One region of the Providencia sp. PROV004 genome, then DNA from elsewhere that is predicted to be linked to it. Evidence: predicted binding sites of a transcription regulator. Region 1 holds the regulator's gene; each other region holds the start of a gene.
The links. The regulator CRP, encoded in region 1, controls carbon source genes, mostly activating them, when cyclic AMP is high. The targets are predictions, from matches to a motif close to ATGTGANNNNNNTCACAT.

Region 1 (5,217 bases):
ATCCGCTTCATGCACTATTGATTAAAATAGTGCTTATAAGCGCAGCACAGGGAGTCCACGATGTCCAAAAAGCACCCAATTATTGCTATCACCGGTTCGAGCGGTGCTGGCACAACGTCAACTAGCCAAGCATTTCGTAAAGTTTTTCACCAATTAAATATCCAGCCTGCAACATTAGAAGGGGATAGTTTTCACCGCTATACACGCCCTGAAATGGATATGGCTATCCGTAAAGCCAGAGAACAAGGCCGGCACATCAGTTACTTTGGCCCCGAAGCGAATGATTTTGCTTTGCTTGAACAAACCTTAGTTGACTATGCAAAAACGGGTTGTGGGCAATCCCGTAAATATCTACATACTTATGATGAAGCGGTACCTTATGGCTTGCAGCCCGGGACATTTACCCCTTGGGAACCGCTGCCAGATAAAACGGATATTTTGTTTTATGAGGGGCTACATGGCGGTGTTGTCACACCGGAACATAATGTCGCACAACATGTTGATTTACTTGTCGGTGTTGTCCCTATAGTCAACCTAGAATGGATCCAAAAATTAATCCGTGATACGACAGAGCGAGGGCACTCCCGTGAAGCCGTTATGGACTCTGTCGTGCGTTCTATGGGCGACTATATTAATTACATCACGCCACAATTTTCTCGCACTCACATCAATTTTCAACGCGTTCCAACGGTAGACACCTCTAACCCATTTTCGGCTAAAGCTATTCCATCACAAGATGAAAGCTTTATTGTGATCCGCTTTCGTGGGCTAGAGCAAATTGATTTCCCCTATTTGCTATCAATGATATCTGGCTCTTTCATTTCTGCAATGAATACAATTGTCGTCCCCGGAGGAAAACTAGGTTTAGCCATGGAATTAATTATGGCGCCAATAGTCGAAAAACTAATTAATCAAAAGGACAACAATTAAATTATTTTTTGATTAATAAATAAGATGCTTATCATTAATTAAGGTAAGCATCTTTTAATTCAAATATACCAATAAAAATTAAATTTATTTTTAGTTTTTTATTTCAAAGCTGTGTGTGACTTCAACGGTTTTCTCTAACATCAATGCGACTGAACAATATTTTTCAGCAGAAAGTTGAACGGCTCGTTCGACCGCTTTTTCCGTTAATTCATTCCCTGTTACAATAAAATGTAAATGGATTTTCACAAAATAACGAGGGGCTTCTTCGCGACGCTGTGAGGTTAATTTCACCTCACAATCCGTAATATCATAGCGGCCCTTTTGTAGAATCGAAACGACATCAATCGCGCTGCAACCACCCGCAGCCATTAGCACCATTTCCATTGGGCTTGGGGCGTTATCACCTGCATTGCCGTCCATCATCACTTGGTGCCCAGACGCAGACTCCCCTAGAAAAGAAAGTCCTTCAACCCACTTAACTCTTGCTTCCATTATATTTCCCCTTGAAATGAAATCGGTTTAAAGGCTACATTGTTCCATAGATACAATGAATGTTATATCAACTTTATTTGGCTGAAGCGATACAGGGAAGACTTTCTTTATTGGATATGCTACAAACAATACTTAGTTGATAGGATTAAGATCAAAACTCAACGGTTTAATTGATCATATTATAGTGTTGATATCAATTTGCGTTACCCAAAGCAATCAAAAACGCTGAAGCAATCAGCTGTTAGATTATTTAAAGGTATATAAGGCAAATTAATATGCTAAGCTAGTGACTTTAAAGCCAGCCTTTCTAGTATGTTTTTCTGAATGGCTGCAATAACATACAGAGGATAACGCTAATGGTTCTCGGCAAGCCACAAACAGACCCTACTCTTGAATGGTTTTTGTCACACTGCCATATTCATAAATATCCATCCAAGAGCACTCTTATCCATCAGGGTGAGAAAGCAGAAACCCTTTACTATATCGTTAAAGGTTCGGTGGCTGTTTTAATTAAAGATGAAGAAGGCAAAGAAATGATCCTCTCTTACCTGAATCAGGGGGATTTCATTGGTGAGCTTGGGTTATTTGAAGAAGGGCAAGAACGTACTGCGTGGGTTAGAGCCAAAATAGCCTGCGAAGTTGCTGAAATTTCTTACAAAAAATTCCGTCAATTAATTCAGGTAAACCCTGATATTTTAATGCGCCTTTCTGCGCAAATGGCTAGTCGCTTACAAACAACATCTGAGAAAGTCGGTAACCTCGCATTCTTAGACGTTACAGGCCGTATTGCTCAAACGCTATTAAACTTAGCTAAACAACCTGATGCAATGACACACCCAGACGGTATGCAAATCAAAATTACTCGTCAGGAAATAGGCCAAATCGTGGGTTGTTCCCGTGAAACAGTCGGCCGTATTCTAAAAATGTTAGAAGACCAAAACCTGATCTCTGCACATGGTAAAACCATTGTTGTTTACGGTACTCGTTAATTAACCTTTCAGCCTGGCCACCTTTGGCTGGGCTATTTATTTATCATATTAAATTCTAATAAAATCGCTTCTTTATATTCTCTTTATCACTTCCCCTTATAGAATAATAATTATTATCTTATTAATTAGGGAAATATTTATGACCATTACATTAGGCTATTTATCGGGTAATCCGACGATTTTCAAAAAAATCATTAATTCCGATGATTTCATCAAAAAAATTTTTACGATTACCTCTTCACTGAAAAAAAGTCCACTTGATACGAATAACCAGCTAAAACCAACTCGTACCTGTAGCACTGAGAGTATTGATTCCGCCTATGAGAGCGACTTAGAAGAAACCAATAATATTAAGTGTTTAAGCACTGGTGAATTTTACGAAAAAGTCAATCAATTGAAAATTAAGCTATACGGAAAATATTCATCTACTTTTCTTTCTGAGCAAAGTACAGACTCATTAATAAAAGAAAATAGAGTTATTCTTGACCAATACAAAGAACTCCCCAAAAAAAATGCTGAATATGCTGATTTTTTATATCGCGATATTAGAATCCCTGGCATTAACAATAAAAGTCTACAAGAAAAAAAAGAGATTATAAAAAAATTTGTATTACCTAAACCTCTAACTAATAAAAATGGTTCAATGCTTCCTTTAAAAAAACAAATCATTCAAGAGTCTATTCGTCATATCACACTACCTTCCGTGGGTATAAAATATAAAACAGAAAGCAAATTTAATAAGAAATTAGTTTATATACATTACAAAATTTGTGAAGAAAATCGGCCTAATCAAAGAATCACCTCTTTGCCAAAAACCACTTTTGAGTTCAAGGGAAATATACCGCAAACAAAGTCATCATTACTAAGAGCACAACGAATAAAAGAACATTATAATTTATCGAGTAAAATTACCACACAGAAAACCAGCCTTAGCAAAGATAACTTAGCAAAAAATAAAATTTTAGTTAATAGTTCTGATTTATTAAAAATAATAGAAAAAGAATACCAATTTACCCAAGAAATGAATAACCATATAAAAATAATCGCTGAAATAGACGCCCAAATGAAGACTAACTCTCAATTACTAGCACTTTACAAGTCACCAATAATAAAATAAGTAAAATCGACTTATTATTCAATCAATTAAAATATTTGCATTGGCTAGAACAAATCCAAACACAAATATCACACACATGTAAATAAATAATCATAAACATCGATTTATTATATTAACTAACCTAAAAACAACCCAAAATAGCATTAATTGATAATTAAGGATCTCTCATGCACATAGACACCATCAATAGAAATGTAAGCAATCCCATCTTTAAAAAAAACATAGCATTAGAAATAGCGGAAAATTATTTCCCAATAATTAAGAAAATACGTAATACTAGATTGAATAATTTCATTCATTTATTTAGTTTTAACAAAAAAAACAAAGTAAATATGGATTCAAAGTTTTACTTAGAGTTAAAAAAAATAGAAACCAAAAAAAATGAGAATAACTCACGATTAAAAGTCGAATTAAATCAAAATAAAATAATATCATTAGAAAATGAACTACTTAAAAAGTCGTTTGAAATATCCCCAACAGTAAAAAACACTAAAGATGAAATTAATAGAAAAATAAGTAACGCATTAAAAATAGACAAGCCCTATGTAGAAGAATTAGTCAACAATAAAATAATTAAAGAACAGAATGACCTAATAGACCATTACACATACCATATTAAAAATATAGAATTAATTGAAACTAAAGAACAATTAAAAAATGATATATACAAATTAAAATTAGAGATAAAAAACGAGTCAAAAATAAGAGGGATTTATTATCTTGAAAAAAAACATGAAATATTAGAGTCATCATATAAAGAGATAGAAAATACATTTGGGGTGGAAGACCAAAATGAAAATTTAAAATCATTAATTAATTTACAATTAATCATTAAAAATTTATTAATTAAAGAATTAGATGATATTAAAAACAAAATTCATAATATAACGTTAAATAACTATAATAAAAAATCCATTAACCCCAAAAAAAGTCAAATATCGAAAAAATTAATGGAAGAAAAAAACAGCGTAACCCCAGAAGAGTCAATAATTAAAAAAAATTTAATTATCTGTGATGAAGATGGTACCCCTATTTATCATGATGAGGACCATAACTTTGATTTTGATGACGAATTAACTTTTTTAGCGAAGCCCGAAACCAATGAAATGGAAGATTCGTCATTAGTTAAAACACTAAGACTCGAAAATAGAGAATTAAAAAACTCGCTAGAGGAGTTAAGCAATAACTATTTCACTCTGCTTGATAAATTCCATCATAGGTCACACGAATACATTCTAAATACAATAACTCTTACTGACGTACCTCTAGATGATTTATCTACAAATGAAGAAACTATCGTCAAGCAGCCAAGTGAAATTAAACAAAAAACAATAGATAGTAAAGAGAACGTCACGGCAAAAAATACACAGAACAATCGTAGTTTAATGCAGAAAAAAACAGTTGTGAATTATTCACATTCCCATAACAGTCAATGTCTGGCTGCTGGCATCACCATATCCAGCACACCAGAACAATTGCAACAAAAACAAATAGAATTAAAAGCGAAAAATACAATAAAAATATCTGGCCGAAATAGAACGTAATATTAACGATACAAGTTGCAGAGACAGAAATGCCTCTGCAACTTTTCAATAAACCACTAATTCAATAACTTACCAATCGCCGTTTCTAATTTCGCCATGCCGCTATTAATTTCTTCCTCGGAAATAATCAGTGAAGGCGTAAAAC
Region 2 (5,217 bases), 130 kb from region 1:
GAGGAAATCGTATTTGCCAGAAAATAGTTTCATGGCGCGGGTTGCTCAACTCGCTATGAGAAGATAACTGGCTGACAAATAGATGATAAAGCTCATTGAATGTAAGTGAGTACTTACCACTTATTAAGGCGATAATAAAACTTATTAATAAAATGATGATTAATAAAAAGGATCTTCTCCCTTGTCTCAGTACATCATTCATGATTTTTCCATGAGCAACTCAACTTGCTGTGCCGTTAATGATGAATGGTAGAAATGAGTAAAAAACTCAGCGATATCATGCTTAATATTCGCAGCAATATTTTTATCAAAATGGCTTTGTAGGCGTCTCATTCCCAATAGGCGGTTAACCCCTGGAGGCCCATCTAACCAACCAAATGGCATGCCACTAAATAGTAATAATTGGTTGTTGGCAATGGCATCAAGGCCTCTCCATAATGCGGAATTTGTCATTAATTCAATGGATTCGTCATATTGAGTTATAATGATGTCAGGGTTCCATTGATATAATTGCTCCATAGAAACCGTAGTCAGACCATGGAAATTAGGAATATCAACCACATTACGTAACCCGAGTATTTCAATCGCTTCAGTATGAATTGAGCCTTTAGCGCCAGTTTCTAAACCTTTTGCTCCTCTTGCAAGGTAAAAACTCAGCGATTTTTGTTGGTTTTGATTGGCAAATAAAGTGGCATCATTAATATAGCGTTGAGCGAGTTGGCTCAATGTTTGAGCCTGCGGGATAACGCCTAATATTTCACCTAGTTGTGTAAGTTGTTGAGGTGAATCTTTTAACCCGCCGGCGATTAATAAATAAGGTACATGAGTTTGTTTGGCGACCTTTTCCGCTTGTGAGCGATAAGTTTCGTCAATGTTTCCGGTATCAATGATCAAATCTGGGCTATAAGACAGCAGTTGCTCAAGAGAAAGGGTGCTCCCACGGCCTGCTAAGCGGCCATAAACAGGTAGCTCAAGCCATTGTGGTGCAAAAAGGCCGGTTTGCCCTTTTTTCAGCGAAATAGAGGCGAAACCCACCATCTTTTCAGGAGCTAATGCGAACATCAGTAAGTCGGAAGGAGGACCTGAACTGATGACTCGGTGAATATTTTCTGGTGCTGGGAGTTTTCCAAATATGGCCGCTTCGACGGCTAGGCGAGTTTGTGCAAAGCTCGGCAAGCTGTAAAAAATAGCCAGTGCTGCACTGGATTTAAGGAACTGCCTACGATTGATTGCCATAAACTAATTTTATTGCTTCGTTATAATAATAATTATATAACGCGAAAATTAGCGGAGTCATGATAGAGAGTCAACTATAAAAGTTGCCGTGCTCAGAAAATTCGATGTTTATGTGATGTAAATCAGTAACAAAGATTGCTATCCATTAATAGATAGCAGAACATAGTTATCGTTAACGAATTGGATATCGCTTTGAACTTATGAAGAAAAAAAGACCTTCTCTGCAGGATGTTGCCGACCAAGTTGGCGTTACAAAAATGACGGTGAGCCGTTTTTTACGAAACCCAGAGCAGGTTTCAGAAGCTTTGCGCGATAAAATTGCTCAGGCGGTGGAGGCTTCCGGGTATATTCCAAATAAGGCGCCCGATATTTTATCGAATTCAACCAGCCATGCCATTGGGGTATTGCTCCCATCTTTAACAAACCAAGTTTTTGCCGAAGTGATCCGTGGAATTGAAGCAGTGACGGACCGTCATGGTTACCAAACCATGCTCGCTCACTATGGTTATTTAGCAGAAAAAGAAGAAGAGCGGCTGACCTCGCTACTTTCTTATAATATTGATGGTGTGATTTTAGCCGAACGAACACATACTGAACGCACGTTACGTATGCTGAAAACTGCGGGGATCCCCGTTGTTGAGATTATGGATAGCGTTTCACCTTGCCTAGATATCGCAGTGGGTATCGATAACTTTGAAGCTTCCCGCCAAATGACCCAGGCGATGATTGAGCGTGGCTGCCGTAAAGTTGTGTATTTAGGGGCAAGGCATGATGAGCGTACTTTTATTCGTTTAAAGGGTTATGAGCAGGCCATGCTCGATGCAAATCTTGAGCCTCGTAATGTGATGACACAAGCGAGCTCGTCATATTCGCTAGGTGCCCAACTACTGCACGATTGCCGCGCTAAATACCCAGATACCGACGGTTTATTTTGTACCAATGATGACTTGGCGATAGGGGCGATTTTTGAGTGTCAACGTCTAGGGATTCAAATCCCACAAGACCTTGCTATTTCAGGTTTTCATGGCCATGACGTAGGGCAAGTGATGACGCCAAAACTGGCAAGTATTTTGACGCCAAGGGACCAAATGGGGCGCAAGGCGGCGGAAGTTTTGTTGGCGAGAATGTCTGGTAAGAAGCTTGTCGAGACGCATTTTGATGTGGGGTTTAGTCTCCTCACTGGCGAAAGTATCTAATTTTATCCGTCATACTTCGCGCCGTAGCGTCGTTGCCCGCACTTGCTAACTCTAGTCACATACTTGTGTATGCTCCCAGAGGTTAGCTCGATTGGCGTCTAGCTACAACACGAATTATTTAGGATAAAGAGCAAGCTATAATGCGAGTTATTAATTCAAATTATTTCGGGTAGCTTTATCCGTCATACTTCGCGCCGTAGTGTGAATTATTTACGATAGCTTTATTTGTTGAACTTCAAATTATTAAAAACTCATATCTTGGCACCCTCTATATTATTGCGATAACTATCACAGTTCTGCTTTTTTCTTGGCCAATTTTATTGCTAAATAAATCCTCACTGATGATAATGTTACCCGTAACTTGTTACCGGTAACAAATGCCGGTTTTTAACTAAAGCCAGGACAATAGTGAATATCTGAGGAGTTTCCTATGAATGATACCCAAAAACAAAACTATACATTTGTACTAATGGGGGTATCGGGTAGTGGTAAGTCTGCTGTTGCCACAGGTGTCGCACAGCAACTGCAAGCTGCCTTCCTTGATGGTGACTTTCTTCACCCTAAATCAAATATTTTAAAAATGGCATCGGGTCATGCATTAAATGATGATGACCGTAAACCTTGGTTAGTTGCATTGAACAATGCCATTTTTGCAATGCAAAGAACAAATAGGGTATCTCTGGTGGTGAGCTCCGCATTGAAAAAAAGCTATCGAGATATCTTAAGAGAGGGGAACCACAACCTCTATTTTATTTACCTAAAAGGTGATGCGGTTGTTATTGAAGAAAGATTGAAAGCACGTAAAGGGCATTTCTTTAAACCTGAAATGCTGAAATCGCAATTTGATGCCTTGCAAGAACCTGGCGCGGATGAACCTGATGTGCAGGTTGTTGATATTCGCCCATCCTTAGAAAACGTGATTGAAAATACGTGTTCTACTATTCGTAAGATTGTCGCTGGAGATAACTAATGAATACCCCAGAAACATTAAGCACGTTAACGCTCGTGCTGACGGCGGTTGGCTCGGTCGTTTTACTGCTCTTTTTAGTGATGTATGCTCGTTTACACGCATTTGTCGCGCTCATGATCGTTTCTATTGGTGCGGGTTTGTTTTCAGGTATGCCAGTACAACAGATCACTGAAACCATGCAAAAAGGAATGGCGGGAACCTTAGGATTCCTTGCTATCGTAGTCGCTCTCGGAGCAATGTTCGGTAAAATTCTGCATGAAACAGGTGCTTTAGATCAGATTGCGAATAAGCTACTGAATCTGTTTGGTGAAAAAAATGCGCATTATGCAGTGGGTGTCGCAGGGTTGATTTGTGCTCTACCACTCTTCTTTGATGTGGCGATTGTTTTGTTAATCGGTGTGGTGTTTGCGGTAGCGAACCGCACTGGCCATAACGTTGTTCGCCTTGCTATCCCATTATTTGCAGGGGTTGCCGCTGCGGCTGCGTTCTTATTACCGGGGCCAACACCAATGTTGGTTGCATCACAAATGGGTGCAGACTATGGCTGGATGATTTTAATTGGGCTATGTGCTGCTATCCCTGGCATGATTTTAGCGGGACCTTTATTTGGTAAATTTATCAGTAACTTTGTTCATATTGATATTCCAGCGGATTATCAAGCGCCAAATACAGAACATGGCAGAATGCCAAGCTTTGGATTTAGCTTGTGTTTAGTGCTTTTCCCATTGGTATTAGTGGGTTTAAAAACCATCGGAACACATTTAGTTGAAAAAGGAACCACGCTTGAGCATTGGTTAGAGTTTATCGGTCACCCTTTCACCGCATTACTGTTAGCGTGTTTACTGGCGATTTATGGCCTAGGTTTCCGTTATGGTATGGATAAAGAAAAAGTCATGGCGATTTGTTCTGCAGCGATTCAACCCGCTGGGATCATTTTACTGGTAACGGGTGCTGGTGGCGTATTTAAACAAATTTTAGTGGATTCAGGTGTTGGCCCTGCGCTAGGTGATTCTTTAATTGGTGCTGGTTTACCGATTGCGGTTGCTTGCTTTGTATTAGCAGGAGCAGTACGTGTTATTCAAGGCTCTGCAACGGTTGCATGTTTAACTGCAGTAGGCTTAGTACTCCCAGTTATCAGTGAGTTAGGTTACTCAGGAGCACAGCTGGCGGCTTTAGCGATTTGTATCTCTGGCGGTTCATTGATCTTAAGCCATGTGAATGACTCTGGTTTCTGGCTATATGGCAAGTTTACGGGTGCGACAGAAGCACAAACGTTAAAAACATGGACGGTAATGGAAACTATTCTTGGCACGACAGGGGCAATTGTTGGTATGGTGTTCTTTATGTTCTTGTAATACGGTTCATAAAAACACACCAAAGTTAAATTCATTGAATGAAAACTTAAGCAAAGCGCCCACAATTAAGTGGGCGTTTTGCTTTATTAGCTCAAGCTAATTTTAGGAATAACAATTTCATTGTGATGCTGTGGGGAGTTAATGCGTTTAGCGTGACCCGATGATAATTCAATATGTGCTGTAAAAAATGAGGCTAACCCTAAGTCGTGAGTAGAAAAGAAAATAATTGATTTGTTTAATTTAAACTCTTGTTTCATTAATTGTAAGAATGAGAGTGCATCAGAGGTTGCCATAAATGATGTTGATTCATCTAAAAATAGCATGTCAGGTTGTTTTAATAGAGCAAGGACGAGCTGTAACTTTTGTTTTTCCCCGGTAGAGGCGGCGATGTCAGTGACGAGTGTATCGTCTAATGTTTCTTTACTTATCAGTAAATTCGGGCAACATAATTTGGTTAGTC
Region 3 (5,217 bases), 290 kb from region 1:
TCAATAGAAAGTAAATCGTAATGCACAATTTCTGTGGAAAATAACATCACATGACATGAGCGGTTATCCGCCAGCGCAGTTTTCATTAATGCGAGGCAAAAAGCCTTTGCACAGCGTTCATTTAAACCGCCCATCGAACCGGAAGTATCAATACATACAACAAATGGACCTCTCGGTTGTTCTTCATCATGGTGATGTGTTATTGGGCGAAGAACTTTCCTTTCTTGCCAGCTATCTCCTTGTAATCGATAAGTTAGAAGCTGTTTTTCAAGTAATTTTCGATAGAACTCAAATTCAATATCTTCAAGACCTAACATAGCGAGTTCTGCAGGTAATAACCGTAAAATATCGTCACTTTGATTTAAGCCATTAACTTGCTCAGGAACAGTTTCAGGCACTTTTTCCATGATAGTCATCGGTTCTAGCACCACGCTATCATCAGGGATTGCTTGTGCAGTTTGGCTACGGCCTAATAATTGTGCTATTTTTTCTAATTCAGGCTGCTGACGTAAAAATTCACTGTATCGGCTTAATAATTGGTCATTATAAGCGGAAGTCATGTTCACACCTTTGGTTAAATCCCACAACCGGCCTGCAGCACGTTCATTTTCACCTAAGATATCCTCTAAATTGCCACTTAGTGCTAATCGGCGCTGTAGTTCCGCCAGCAATTGTTCTTTTTCTTGTTCTAACATTTCTTTATGTAGAGTCGTCACTTGTAAAATTAAACTGACTCGCCATTTTTGTACAAACAGTGATTGCCTTGCACTGCGATTTTCTATTTTCCCGCTCTGTAACTGATGTGCTTCACGGTAAAAAGGAGAATCCAGTTGGTGAAGTTTTGCTATGACACTTGGTAATTGGATAAAAAAGGCGTCTGTCGATATGCCAAGAGATTGACGATAAAGTTCAAACTCTTCTGAAAGTTGAGCAGGAACAAGCGCATCTTGCATACGCTGTTTGAGATCTTTTTTCCAACCGGATAAATCTTTTAGTAACGCTTTTTTTAATCTAGGGTGTTTTTCAAAAAAGACCGCCAATTGAGGGGTTGCTAACAAAGAGATAATTATCTCCTCGATTAATTGACCTTCATTAACCGAAAGCAGCATTTCTAGTGTGGCTAAACTCATCATCGTTATTCAGCCACTTTACCCGTGATTTGGTTACGTAATTGGCTTAGTTTTTCCGTGAGTTTCATGAAGCTTTGTTCAATATCTGCAAGCCAGTGTGATTCAATAAATAAGTTGGGCTGCTGTTTTTCAAACTGATAGCGTGCGGCTTGAATTTCTCCTTGAATTTTATCTAGCTTGTCTAGCCATTCTTGATTATTTGTATTTGGCGTGAGTGATGAGGCTTTATCTTGAATATATAAAGTAGATGATTGATGACTTATATCTAATAACTGTATCTGGTTTAAATTATTCACCTCAGCGGCAATGTCTTGTGCAAAACCAATCCCATTTAGGTGAGCGGATAATGTCGTTCCTTTATTTAAAAACGTTATCAGGGATTTTTTATCAGTAGTTACAAAAGTCACTTTCATATTATGTAGTTGCAGTGGACGATGTAAAAATAGGGTAATTCGACCATCACTGATATTTTCGGGCAATACATATGACGCTTTACGAGCAAACATCGCATTGTTTTTATTGACTTTAAATGCATCTTGGTTGTTTTGGTCTTGGGTCGATGACATCCATTGCTGATAAGTCTGCTCTATTTCTCGAGTCAACTTTCGCTGCTGCCAGCCATCTTCTTGTAATAATGACTGTAATAGTTGTGGTAACGCATTCATAGATTGCATGTCATGCCAGAGGCAATCTTTTAATAACACAAGATCTAGAGGAGATACACTATTACGACCATTAAAGAAAGCACTTGCTTGTAATAAATAAACCGCTTTCTTCCAGCGCCTATCTGAAACATAAACCCGTTTGTCTGTTGCATCTAGTTGCTGACGTAATTGGTAAATTAATTCAAAACAGTGATCGGGTAGCGTAATTTTGGGTATTTCTTGTTGCCACTGTTGGTATTCTTCATCGCTGATTTTTAAATGTTCCGGCATTTGAGATTCATTCAGTGATGATTTTCCTGTTAATAGTGCGCGAAAATTTTGTTTTTCTTGCACTTTATCCAGCCAAATACGTACTAGCATTCTGTCGAATAGCGCTTCAAGGCTATTATCTGCATCAGGCAATTCATTGGATGCCGTTACTAATAACCGCATCGGGATAGATTTTTCTTCATCACCATTACGGAACTTGCGCTCATTTACCGCGGTTAATAAAGTATTTAAGATGGCAGGGCCTGCTTTCCATATCTCATCAAGGAATACGACTTCAGCGTCAGGTAAATAACCTTTAGTTAAACGTTCATATCGCCCTTCATCTTTTAACGCTTGTATTGAAAGAGGGCCAAAGATTTCTTCGGGTGTTGAAAATCGTGTCATTAAGTACTCAAAAGCATTCGCATGACGAAAAGCATATTTCATTCTTCGGGCAATTAAGCTTTTGGCAATACCCGGAGGGCCTAATAGAAATACGCTTTCGCCGCTTAATGTGGCTAATAAGCACAAACGAATAGCCTGCTGGCGTTCATATAAACCGCTTTCAAGGTAATTGCTTAGTTGGGCAATTCGTTCAGCAAGCTGCATTATTCATTCCTTTTATTAATAGAGGTGTTGATATCAAAACTATCAATTTCTTTTATTACATACTGCGACCTATTTTTCCATTTTTCTTTGACATGCCCCAATAAATAAGAAAAAACGATTCAGCTACAAGTGATTCAATAAGTTATTGTTTTTAAGTATTTCTAATGCGAACGAAACGTTTCGATATTGATCACAAATATCAACCATCAATATTGAGTTGTGACTTATCTTTACTATGATTACATGAGCGAAACGTTTCGCTTACTAGAATGGCGGTGAAAAATGAAAAAGGGTGTTTTACTTAATGCCAACGTTACCTCTGTAATTGCCAAGTTAGGTCATACGGACCAAATAACGCTTGCTGATGCAGGTTTGCCTATTTCTCAAGGAACGGAGCGTATTGATTTAGCCATTACTCAAGGCTTACCCGATTTCATGTCAGTTTTAAGTGTCATTACTCAAGAGATGCAAGTCGAAAAAGCCATTCTAGCTGAGGAAATCAGTACCATTAACCCACAAATGGAAGACGCTATTTTAGCTCACTTACAACAGTTAGAAGTCACCCAAAATAATACGATTGAAATTATTTATTGCAGCCATGAACGTTTTAAACAGCTGACTCATGACAGTAAAGCGGTGATCCGTACCGGAGAATGTTCACCGTTCGCTAACATTATTCTTTGTTCTGGTGTGACTTTCTGAGGTGATTATGCAACCTTTATTAGAACTTATCGGGATCGATAAATCATTTCCAGGGGTAAAGGCCCTCAGTGGTGCGACATTAAATGTCTACCCAGGAAAAGTCATGGCGCTGGTGGGGGAAAATGGGGCTGGCAAATCAACCATGATGAAAGTGCTGACGGGTATTTATAAAAAAGATGCTGGTCAAATCCGCTATTTAGGTAAAGAAGTCGCATTCAATGGCCCTAAAAGCTCCCAAGAAGCAGGAATAGGGATTATCCACCAAGAACTTAATTTAATACCTGAATTAACCATCGCAGAGAATATTTTTCTTGGTCGAGAGTATGTTAATGCGTTTGGCAAAATTGACTGGAAAAAAATGTTCAGTGAGTCTGACAAACTGCTTAAACGGCTTAACCTTGATTATGATAGCCATCAAACTATTGCGGAGCTTTCTATCGGCGAACAACAAATGGTGGAAATCGCTAAAGTCCTGAGCTTTCAATCACAAGTCATTATTATGGATGAACCCACAGATGCGCTAACCGACACAGAAACAGAATCCTTATTTAGAGTTATCGAAGACTTAAAAGCTCAAGGCTGCGGTATTGTTTATATTTCCCATCGTTTAAAAGAAATTTTTGAAATTTGCGACGATGTAACGGTGTTTCGCGATGGCCAGTTTATTGGTGAGAAACCCGTGAGTGAATTAGAAGAAGAAAAACTCATTGAAATGATGGTTGGTCGTAAACTTGAAGACCAGTATCCAAGAGTTGAGGTAGAAACCGGAAATATTAGGCTGCAACTTGAAGGCGTATCTGGGCCTGGTGTAACAAATGCCAACTTTACCCTGAGGAGCGGGGAAATTTTAGGTGTATCGGGTTTGATGGGCGCGGGGCGTACAGAGTTGATGAAAATCATCTACGGCGCGGCGACAAAAAAATCGGGCACGATAAAACTGGAAGGCAAACTCGTAACACTGAAAACACCACAAGACGGGCTGAATAATGGCATTGTTTATATTTCAGAAGACCGTAAACGTGATGGATTAGTATTAGGTATGTCAGTGAAAGAAAATATGTCATTGACAGCATTACGTTATTTCAGTCGTGCGGGAGGAAGCCTTAAGCATGGGGAAGAACAGCAAACCGTTAGCGATTTCATTCGGTTATTCAATATTAAAACCCCGTCAATGGACCAAATAATTGGCAATCTTTCAGGTGGTAATCAGCAAAAAGTGGCCATTGCGCGCGGCTTGATGACAAGACCAAAAGTACTGATCCTTGATGAACCAACTCGCGGTGTAGACGTTGGTGCTAAAAAAGAAATCTATCAATTAATTAACCAATTTAAAAAAGAAGGGCTGAGTATCATTTTAGTTTCTTCAGAAATGCCTGAAGTAATAGGAATGAGTGACCGCATTTTGGTGATGCACGAAGGTCATATCAGTGGTGAATTTTCAGCCAAAGACGCGACGCAGGAAGCCTTAATGGCAGCCGCCGTGGGTAAAAATTATGGCTCAGTTCAGGAGTTATCAGTATGAGTTCAACTACCGCATCATCAAAACGTTGGTTCAGCAAAGCATGGCTGATGGAGCAAAAATCATTAATCGCACTATTAGTTTTGATTGCCATCGTATCAACATTAAGCCCGAATTTTTTTACAGTTAATAACCTATTCAATATCCTACAACAAACCTCCGTTAATGCCATTATGGCCGTTGGAATGACATTAGTTATCTTAACGTCTGGAATTGACCTCTCTGTTGGGTCCTTATTAGCCTTAACGGGAGCAGTTGCAGCCTCAATGGTTGGGGCTGAAGTTAACGCATTAGTGGCTGTTGCGGGAGCACTAGCACTCGGTGCCGCTATCGGTGCATGTAC
Region 4 (5,217 bases), 210 kb from region 1:
GCTAAAGGTGACAAGAGTGAAAGGGGTCCAATTCATACCGATAGTCGCGGCAGCAGGGTCTTCTTGAAGTTTATTTTTCCCCATTAAAGCCACATTATGGCCGACATACTGTTCAAACTTAAGGCTACCTCCCAGTTGCGGGTAATCCGGTAGCCATCCTTGTGCTTGTACATCCCACCCACGAGCAGGACGCGCATCATAAGCGCGAGTTAGCTCAGATGAGCTGCGCCATGACGAAACGGGAAAATAGGTATTCGCGCTGAGTTTTAAGTAATCTTGCCAGTATTCAGCCCCAACGCCTAACCGGGAATGATAATGTGAAAGGTCATGATCAAAGAATGCATTGACACCCACGGTGCTCTGCTCGTTGAAATGACGCAAACCAATCCCATTATTGCTTTGCAACCGGCCATCTGTATTGTGAATACTGTGCTGGGTAAATAACAACATATTAGCTTGTTGATACCAAGGGATGAGCCAATCAAAATGACTGTTTTTAAGCGATAGTTGCTTATCAAAATTCAGGCTGACTTTCACATTACCCGCTTTTGAGAGCCAATGAGTGATTTCCTCTATTGCGGCGTTAGCTGCTTGATTACTGAGATAACTTTGCGCCATTTGTGAGATTTCATGGCTATTTTTTTGTTCTACAAGCCATGTTGCGGCTGTTTTACTGTATTGCGCTAAGTTACGTTCACCATCGTTACTTTCTAGTTTTGGGATAGGACTCCCTAAAAGCGGGAGTTCATCCGGTGTTAGCATTTTTGCATCGCTGGGCAATGTTGACATAATAGCTAATGAGCCGGTCGCCACCAATAAGGCCAAAGGTGCCGGAAATTTCTTTTTAGAGCAAAGCATTAAATATATTCCTAGATTAGATATTCACTTTTAGTATTGTGGAATATGCGGTGTAAAAAACACTTGGGAATTAATTGGACTAATACAGAAAAGGGATTTGTATATTGGAAGAAATTAGGAATAGCCGATTTTTATTTATAATTGGAACATATTGAATAATAGACGAATAAAATAAAGAAATTTTCAATGGGAAAAAATCTTACCATAATAAAAACAAAAGATTAGATGAGGTATTATGGAATTAACATTTCTAGGAACTAGTGCTGGCGTGCCGACAAAAGAGCGTAATGTCACCAGTATGATATTAAATTTAGTCGGTATCCGTAAAAGCTACTGGTTATTTGATTGTGGTGAAGGGACACAGCATCGCATTTTAAATAGCCCATTTAAAACACCAAAAATTGAAAAAATTTTTATTACTCATTTGCATGGAGACCATATTTTTGGTTTACCCGGGTTGTTATGCAGCCGCTCAATGGGGGGAGCAACAGACCCATTGATTGTTTATGGACCGAAAGGGTTAAAACAGGTTATTGAAACGGTACTCACCGTGAGCGTGTCTTATATGACATATCCACTGGAGATAGTGGAAATCGAAGCTGGCCAATTATTTGACGATGGAGAACTGATTGTGACGGCCTATGCCCTTGACCATCGTGTTGAGTGTTATGGCTATCGTATTGAAGAACATCCGAAACGTGGCGCATTAGATGCAGTGAAATTAGCTAATGACAATATTCCTCGTGGCCCTTGGATGCAAGCGCTTAAAGCGGGGGAAACGATAGTTCTTGATGATGGACGAACAGTGAATGGAGCTGATTACCTCGGTGAACCGATCCCCGGAAAGATTATTGCGATTTTTGGCGATACGCAACCGACAGAGCAAGCGCTGGAACTTGCGAGAAATGCCGATGTGATGATCCATGAAACGACCCTAGAAGCGGAGTTTGCACAAAAAGCCAATGAAAGAGGGCACTCGACTACGGTACAGGCGGCTGAGCTAGCTCGTGCGGCAGGGGTTAAACGGTTTATTGCCACTCACTTGAGTGGTCGTTATACGAGTGAGGATATCCCAAAGTTACTCGCGGAATGCCAAGCTGTGTTCCCCGCGAGCGAAATCGCAGAAGACTATTTGACAGTGAAGATCTAATGTAAGCGGGCAAGATATTGTCCGCTTAATCTATTGATGATTTTAATAAATTACTTTCACAAAGCCATTACGACAATATGTCTCATATTCATCAGAAAGTTGCCTATTTGTGACTATCACATCAAATTGTGATAATTCCCCCATATTGGCGGTCGCGACTTCATCAAACAGGTTATAAGGGGCGAGTAAAATCTTACGGATAGATTTTTCCATCGCTTTTTTCTTCATGGGTAAATCATCGAGATTATAGCAAGTTACGCCAAAATTCCCATGCACACCAGCTGCTGAAATAAAGGCTTTTTTCGGGTTGATTGAATCAAGTAATGAGGGGAGTGATGGGTTGTAAAAAGAATCACTTTTAGGGCGATATTCCCCGCCACATAATAGCGCAGTGGCATTTTTTTTCTGGCTAAGGGCGAGGAAAACGTTATGTGAGTAACAAATACCGGTGAAATTAATTTCTTCTGGGATGAGTGAAATCAAGGTGGCCATTTCAATGCCATTATCAAAGAAGATCACATCATCTTCTGTCACCATGCTAGCGGCAAGGTTTGGGATATATAATTCTTCCGTTTGATCGGGGGTGAAAATGTCGGCTTGTGCTTCTTGGGTCAGTAAATTAGCAGGTTGAGTAACAGAAACTATGTAGCCACCGAGGAGTGACATGGGGATGGGGCCTTCCGTATCTGCGCTCAGGTCTCGACGAATAGTCATCTCTGAAACTTCGAGTATTCTAGCAGCTTCTTTAAGATGAATGCGTCCTGAGCGTTTTAAACATTCACTTAAACGGCGAAGGCGTTCTTTTTGTTTAGTTTCTATCACCCTACAATCCTTTTTCAATACACAAAATTGGCGCGGTTAGACCGCGCCCCATCACTTAATAGTCACTTGGTTTGGTGTTATTGCCTGTGACAATGGCAACGCTTGCACTTGCACCGACACGGTTTGCACCCGCTTCAATCATTTTAATTGCGGTTTCACGGTCACGCACACCACCGGAGGCTTTTACACCGACTTCATCGCCAACCACTTTACGCATCAGTGCCACGTGGTGTTCTGTTGCGCCCATTGTACTGAAACCTGTTGAAGTTTTCACAAAACCGACTTTAATTGTGCGGCAAATTTCACAAACTTGAGTAATTTCTTCATCAGTTAACAGGCAATTTTCTAAAATAACTTTTAATGTTGCTTTACCACAGGCAGCAAATACCGCTTCAATGTCTTTGCGAACAAAGTCTAAGTCGCCACTTTTGAGCATGCCAATGTTGATAACCATATCCACTTCATCAGCACCACGACGCACGGCTTCTGCTGCTTCAAACGCTTTCGCTTCCGTTAAGCAAGCGCCTAATGGAAAGCCTACCACACAGCAAACTTTAACGTCGCTGTTTTTTAAAAGCTCGCTGGCTAAAGGAACATAACCTGTGTTTACGCACACCGATGCAAAATGGTGTTCTGCCGCTTCGGCACATAATGTTTTAATATCACTAACAGTGGCATTAGCAGCAAGTAAAGTGTGATCAATATATTTTGCTAAGTCTTGCATTTTCAACTTTCCTATATAAATGTGGGATAGACAACAAAGAATGAGGAAATGTGGTAGATATAACACTTGATCATTCGTTATTCGAGATCCTAATCACAAATGATATTTTTGCAACATGATAATGTTACTATCATATCATTATGTGATTTATTTAACACGAGGGACATTATGGACATAGCAGTTATTGGTTCAAACATGGTTGATTTGATCACTTACATCGATCAAATGCCAAAAGAAGGCGAAACTTTAGAAGCGCCAGCTTTCAAAATTGGTTGCGGTGGTAAAGGTGCGAACCAAGCGGTTGCTGCTGCTAAGTTGAATTCAAAAGTGATCATGTTAACCAAAGTGGGGGATGACATTTTTGCGGATAATACGATCCGTAACTTGGAGTCTTACGGTATTAACACTCGTTATGTGGAAAAAGTGCCTTGTACCTCAAGTGGCGTCGCACCTATTTTTGTTAATCAAAATTCATCAAACAGTATTTTGATCGTCAAAGGGGCGAATAAATTTTTATCACCTGAAGATATCGATCGTGCAGCGGAAGATCTGAAAAAATGTAAGTTGATCGTTCTGCAATTAGAAGTCCAGCTTGAAACGGTTTATCACGCGATTTCATTTGGCAATAAACATGGGATCCCAGTGTTACTGAACCCAGCCCCTGCACAACGTACGCTCGATCTCGATTTTGCCTGCCGATGTGATTTCTTTGTCCCTAATGAAACGGAACTTGAAATTTTAACCAATATGCCAGTCGACACGATGGATAACATTCGTCGTGCTGCGCAGTCTTTATTGGATAAAGGGTTAAAAAACGTCATCGTAACATTAGGGGAAAAAGGGGCGTTATGGATGACTCGCGACAGCGAGTTACATATACCCGCAATTAAAGTGAATGCGATTGACACCAGTGGTGCAGGGGATGCCTTTATCGGCTGCTTCTCGCATTACTATGTCCATACGGGGAATATTGAAGAAGCACTGAAAAAAGCCGTTCTGTTTTCGGCTTTCAGTGTGACAGGGAAAGGAACTCAATCTTCTTATCCAAGTGTTGAACAATTTAATGAATTTGTGCAAATCAACACCGCTAATGAATAGCTAAATAATAATAGTCCAACGTAGCTATATACCCTTTGAATAATTAAGTGGTCATCAGAGCCACATAGCCACTCATCGGGTATAAATTATAAAAATATAAGGGTTACTATGAACATTAAGAACATCACTCAGTTACCGGATGGCTACCTGAGTAAGACACCTCTATTCCAATTTATCCTACTATCGTGCCTGTTCCCATTATGGGGATGTGCCGCAGCATTAAATGATATTTTAATCACACAGTTTAAAAGTGTCTTTGAACTCAGTAACTTCGCCTCGGCTTTAGTACAAAGCGCATTCTATGGTGGTTATTTCTTAATCGCCATTCCGGCGTCGTTAGTGATCAAAAAAACCAGTTATAAATATGCCATTATGGTGGGGCTGATCCTGTATATCGCGGGTTGCAGTATGTTCTTCCCTGCATCTCATATGGCGACCTATACCATGTTCTTGGCGGCTATTTTCGCCATTGCGATAGGTTTAAGCTTTCTCGAAACCGCCGCGAATACCTATAGTTCAATGATAGGTCCTAAACAATACGCCACATTGCGTTTAAATATTAGCC

Region 2: gntK (gluconokinase) is a predicted target of CRP. The motif match lies at 2,656-2,673, and genes of this name have one in related genera.
Region 3: rbsD (D-ribose pyranase) is a predicted target of CRP. The motif match lies at 2,832-2,849, and genes of this name have one in related genera.
Region 4: deoC (deoxyribose-phosphate aldolase) is a predicted target of CRP. The motif match lies at 3,695-3,712, and genes of this name have one in related genera.

What each region holds. Positions count from the first base shown of each region.
Region 1 covers NZ_CP042859.1:342,456-347,672, reverse strand. Annotated here, with positions in the region: gene FVA69_RS01535 (phosphoribulokinase) at 61-930, shown strand; gene FVA69_RS01530 (OsmC family protein) at 1,021-1,422, opposite strand; gene crp (cAMP-activated global transcriptional regulator CRP) at 1,779-2,411, shown strand; gene FVA69_RS01520 (hypothetical protein) at 2,551-3,528, shown strand; gene FVA69_RS01515 (hypothetical protein) at 3,696-5,072, shown strand; gene FVA69_RS01510 (aspartate aminotransferase family protein) at 5,129-5,217, opposite strand, start outside.
Region 2 covers NZ_CP042859.1:474,611-479,827, forward strand. Annotated here, with positions in the region: gene FVA69_RS02075 (FecCD family ABC transporter permease) at 1-202, opposite strand, end outside; gene FVA69_RS02080 (ABC transporter substrate-binding protein) at 199-1,236, opposite strand; gene gntR (gluconate operon transcriptional repressor GntR) at 1,437-2,432, shown strand; gene gntK (gluconokinase) at 2,863-3,402, shown strand; gene gntU (gluconate transporter) at 3,402-4,757, shown strand; gene FVA69_RS02100 (ATP-binding cassette domain-containing protein) at 4,844-5,217, opposite strand, start outside.
Region 3 covers NZ_CP042859.1:49,195-54,411, forward strand. Annotated here, with positions in the region: gene viaA (ATPase RavA stimulator ViaA) at 1-1,133, opposite strand, end outside; gene ravA (ATPase RavA) at 1,136-2,653, opposite strand; gene rbsD (D-ribose pyranase) at 2,936-3,355, shown strand; gene rbsA (ribose ABC transporter ATP-binding protein RbsA) at 3,363-4,877, shown strand; gene rbsC (ribose ABC transporter permease) at 4,874-5,217, shown strand, end outside.
Region 4 covers NZ_CP042859.1:553,812-559,028, forward strand. Annotated here, with positions in the region: gene FVA69_RS02320 (inverse autotransporter beta domain-containing protein) at 1-858, opposite strand, end outside; gene rnz (ribonuclease Z) at 1,094-2,008, shown strand; gene deoR (DNA-binding transcriptional repressor DeoR) at 2,051-2,830, opposite strand; gene deoC (deoxyribose-phosphate aldolase) at 2,886-3,554, opposite strand; gene rbsK (ribokinase) at 3,723-4,652, shown strand; gene fucP (L-fucose:H+ symporter permease) at 4,761-5,217, shown strand, end outside.